DNA from 2 places in the Streptomyces collinus genome. Region 1 is predicted to be linked to the other one. Evidence: riboswitches for the same ligand, from Rfam matches in the RefSeq annotation. Region 1 holds a riboswitch; the other holds the start of a gene.
What was found. A riboswitch is a leader RNA that binds a small molecule or an ion and turns the genes downstream of it on or off. The one in region 1 is predicted to bind S-adenosylmethionine.
Positions count from the first base shown of each region.

Region 2: it holds a riboswitch for S-adenosylmethionine, as region 1 does, so the genes downstream of both, RFN52_RS10735 (aminotransferase class V-fold PLP-dependent enzyme) here and thrC (threonine synthase) in region 1, are expected to answer to the same signal.

Region 1 is NZ_CP133771.1:4,011,374-4,013,761, reverse strand. It holds gene RFN52_RS18060 (glucosyl-3-phosphoglycerate synthase) at 2-946, opposite strand; SAM riboswitch class I at 1,102-1,258, shown strand; gene thrC (threonine synthase) at 1,277-2,388, shown strand, end outside.
Region 2 is NZ_CP133771.1:2,386,712-2,389,099, reverse strand. It holds gene trpD (anthranilate phosphoribosyltransferase) at 1-815, shown strand, start outside; SAM riboswitch class IV at 890-1,006, shown strand; gene RFN52_RS10735 (aminotransferase class V-fold PLP-dependent enzyme) at 1,188-2,388, shown strand, end outside.

The DNA of each region.
Region 1 (2,388 bases):
GTCAGGCCGCTTTCCGCGCCTGGTACTCGGCGATGTCCACCATCGGCGGACGCTCCTCGGTGTCCACGGAGTACGTCCGCGGCTCGAAGCCGTCCCCGCCCCGCTCGAACTGGGTCAGGGACGGCCGGATCAGATGCCCGCGGGCCAGCCGCAGCTGGGCCGTGCGGTAGATCGCCGCGGCCATCCGGCCCAGCGCCTGCCCGTCCTGGTGCCGGTGCTTGCGCACCCCGACGTCCACCTGGGCGAGGGCGTCCAGGCCCACCAGGTGCAGGGCGTCGACCAGCATCCCCAGCTCCACGCCGTAGCCGACGGGGAACGGCAGCTGCTCCAGCAGCGAGCGGCGGGCCGCGTACTCGCCGCCGAGCGGCTGCACGAAGCCGGCCAGCTGCGGCCAGTGCATGTTGAGCAGCGGGCGCGCCATCAGCTCGGTGACCCGGCCGCCCTGCCCGGCGGCACCGGACAGCGGCCGGTCGTACATGGCCTTCACCAGGTCCACGTCCGGGTCCGTGAGCAGCGGGCCCACGATCCCGGAGACGAAGTCCGACGAGAAGTCCCTGAGGTCCGCGTCGACGAAACAGACGATGTCCCCGCGGGTGACCAGCAGCGATCGCCACAGCACCTCGCCCTTGCCGGGCACGGCGGGCAGGCGCGGGAGTATCCCGTCCCGGTGCACCACCCGCGCGCCCGCGGCGGCGGCCACCTCGGACGTACGGTCGGTCGAGCCGGAGTCGACGACGACCAGCTCGTCCACGAGCGGGACCTGCCGCATCAGGTCGTGGCGGATGACGGCGACGATGTCGCCGACCGTCGCCTCCTCGTTGAGGGCGGGCAGCACGACGCTGACCGTCCGGCCCGTGCGCTGCTTGGCGGCCAGCATCCGGTGGAGCGGGCGATCGTTCGCGGACCAGGAACGGGTGCTCAGCCAGCGCTCGACTTCTTCCAGCACCGTGGCGGCTCCTCTGCGTACTCTCGGCGGGACGGGCTGTGATCCATCTCGCGGTTCGGACGACTATCTCAACTGTCCTGGTCGTCGGTTACAGTCTTGAACAAGGCGGATGACCATCGCATGTCCGGGGTCACCCGCCGCCTACAACCACATACAGCTCATCCAGAGGGGCAGAGGGAAACGGCCCGATGAAGCCCCGGCAACCCTCCAGTCGGTACTCGTAGGTCACTGTCGACCACATGCGCGAGGCTCCCGGCTCGGGAAGGTGCCAAATCCGTCTCACGGCGAGATGCGTCGTGAGGAAGATGAGGAGAAAGGGCCTCGCCTCACATGGCTGTGCAGACTGTTGCAAGCACCACTGACTCCACCGTAGACCTCGGTCCCGCCGCTGCCCTGAGCTGCCGCGAGTGCGGTCACCGCGTACCCCTCGGACCGGTCTTCGCGTGCGAGGAGTGTTTCGGCCCGCTGGAGATCGCCTACGACTTCTCGGCCTACGACACCGAGGAGCTCCGCAAGCAGATCGAAGCGGGCCCCGCGAACATCTGGCGCTACGCCCCGCTGCTGCCGGTCCCGGCCGACGTCGCGGACAAGCCGAACATCAACCCCGGCTGGACCAAGCTCGTCAAGGCCGACAACCTCGCGCGCGAGCTGGGCGTCGACGCCGGCAAGCTGTTCGTCAAGGACGACTCCGGCAACCCGACGCACTCCTTCAAGGACCGCGTCGTCGCCCAGGCCCTGGAGGCCGCCCGCGCCTTCGGCTTCACCACGCTCTCCTGCTCCTCCACCGGCAACCTCGCCGGTGCGGTGGGTGCCGCGGCGGCCCGCGCCGGCTTCCGCTCCTGCGTGTTCATCCCGCACGACCTGGAGCAGGGCAAGGTCGTCATGGCCGCGGTCTACGGCGGCGAGCTCGTCGGCATCGAGGGCAACTACGACGACGTGAACCGCTTCTGCTCCGAGCTGATCGGCGACCCGGCCGGTGAGGGCTGGGGCTTCGTCAACGTCAACCTCCGGCCGTACTACGCGGAGGGCTCCAAGACCCTCGCGTACGAGATCTGCGAGCAGCTCGGCTGGCGGCTGCCGGACCAGCTGGTCGTGCCGATCGCCTCCGGCTCGCAGCTGACGAAGATCGACAAGGGCCTTCAGGAGCTGATCAAGCTCGGGCTGGTCGAGGACAAGCCGTACAAGATCTTCGGTGCGCAGGCCGAGGGCTGCTCGCCGGTGTCGACGGCGTACAAGGCCGGGCATGACGTGGTGCGCCCGCAGAAGCCGAACACCATCGCCAAGTCGCTTGCCATCGGCAACCCGGCGGACGGGCCGTACGTGCTGGACATCGCGCGGCGGACCGGTGGTGCGGTGGAGGACGTGAACGACGAGCAGGTCGTGGACGCGATCAAGATCCTTGCCCGGACCGAGGGGATCTTTGCGGAGACCGCCGGTGGTGT
Region 2 (2,388 bases), 1.6 Mb from region 1:
AGGTGCCCGGGGCGACGGTCGACATCGTCGGGACGGGCGGTGACGGCGCGAAGACGGTCAACATCTCCACGATGTCCTCGATCGTCGTCGCCGGCACCGGCGCGAAGGTCGTCAAGCACGGCAACCGTGCCGCGTCCTCGGCGTCCGGGGCCTCCGACGTGCTGGAGAAGCTCGGCGTCAACCTGGAGCTGCCCCTGCACCGGGTGACGGAGGTCGCCGAGGAGGCCGGGATCACCTTCTGCTTCGCGGTGAAGTTCCACCCGGCGCTGCGGCACGCGGGCGCCGCCCGCGGCCAGTTGGGCATCCGTACGGTGTTCAACGCCCTCGGCCCGCTCACCAACCCGGCCCGGGTCCGCGCCCAGGCGGTCGGTGTGGCGGACCCGCGCATGGCGCCGATCGTCGCGGGCGTCTTCGCCGAGCGCGGCAACTCCTCCCTGGTCTTCCGGGGCGACGACGGCCTGGACGAGCTGACCACCACGGCCACGTCCCGGGTGTGGATCGTCCGGGGCGGCGAGGTGACCGAGGAGGCCTTCGACCCGCGTGACGTCGGCCTCGAACTGGTCCCCGTGGAGGCGCTGCGCGGCGCGGACGCCTCCTACAACGCCGAGGTCGCGCGGCGGCTCCTGGACGGGGAGACGGGGCCGGTGCGGGACGCGGTGGTGCTGAACTCGGCGGCGGCCCTGGTCGCCCTGGAGCCCACCGCCGCGCCACTGACCGAGCAGATCCGCGCCGGGATGGTGAAGGCGGCCGAGTCGATCGACTCGGGCGCCGCGAAGCGCACGCTGGAGCGCTGGGTGGCCGCCAGCAACAGGTAGGGAACCACGGACGGCGTCCCGCGATCCGGACTCGGGTTGCGGGACGCCGATCTTTTCGCGTACGTTCCTGATCAGGTCATGAGTGACAGTCATGAGGCCCCGGCCGACTGTCCGGCAACCCTCCGTCCGTGGCGGGGTGCCCCGGGTGAAGACCAGGCCGCAGGCAGCGAGGTCTGTGGCAAGCGCGGACCCCTCGCACGCTTTTGAAAAGTGTGGGGCCAGGGGTCCTGGTCGTCGAGGAGCTCTCCCGTGAATCAGCGAATGCGATAGGGCCGCAGAGCCCCGCCTCCGCATCCCTCTTTCCTTCACCCCCCCCGCTGGTAGCCGTACCGGCTCGCGGGCGGATTCCACCTGCCTTCACGGGAGTTCACCATGTCCGTCTCCACCGTTGCCGCCGCCCCGTCCGTTTGTGCCCCGCTGCCCGTTCTGGGCCGAGATGTCACCGTGCCGCTCGTGACCGGTGGCGAGGTCACCTACGCAGCCCTCGACTACGCCGCCAGCGCCCCGGCGCTCCAGCGGGTCTGGGACGACGTCGCCGCCTACGCGCCCTACTACGGCAGCGTCCACCGCGGCGCCGGGTACCTCTCCCAGCTCTCCACCGACCTGTTCGAGAACGCCCGCCGGACCGTCGCCGAGTTCCTCGACTGCCGCGAGGACGACCAGGTCGTGTTCACGCGGTCGACGACCGACTCCCTCAACCTCCTCGCCGCCGCCCTCCCCGCCGACTGCCGGGTCTTCGTCTTCGAGACCGAGCACCACGCCTCTCTGCTGCCGTGGCGCGGCGCCCAGGTCACCTACCTCGACGCCCCGCGCAGCCCCCGCGAGGCCGTCGAGACCCTGGAGCGCGCCCTCGCCGACCGCGACCCCTACGGCCCGGCCCTCGTGTGCGTCACCGGCGCCTCGAACGTCACCGGTGAGCTGTGGCCCGTACGGGAGCTCACGGCCGCCGCGCACGCCCACGGTGCGCGCATCGTGCTGGACGCCGCGCAGCTGGCCCCGCACCACCAGGTGTCCGTCGCCGGCCTCGACGTCGACTGGGTCGCCTTCTCCGGGCACAAGCTGTACGCGCCCTTCGGCTCTGGCGTCCTGGCCGGGCGGGCCGACTGGCTGCGCGCGGCCGAGCCGTACCTCGCGGGCGGCGGCGCCAGCCGCAAGGTCAGCCGGCGCCAGGACGGGGGAGTGGACGTGGAGTGGCACGACAGCGCCGCCCGCCACGAGGCCGGGTCGCCCAACGTCATCGGCGCTTATGCCCTCGCCTCGGCCTGCAAGGCGCTGACCGAGGCCGGTTTCGACACCCTCGTCGCCCGTGAGCAGTACCTGGTCCGTGCCGTGCGGGAGGGGCTCGCCGACGTCCCCGAGGTGCGGTTCCTGTCCCTCTTCGGGGACGACGCGCCGCGCGTCGGCGTGCTCTCCTTCGTCGTGGAGGGCTGGAACAGCTCGCACTTCGCCGCCGCCCTGTCCGCCGAGTACGGCATCGGCGTACGGGACGGGCTGTTCTGCGCCCACCCGCTGGTGCGCACGCTGCTCGGCAGCGACCCGCAGTCGCAGGGCGCGTGCGGGTCGCCGGAGGCAG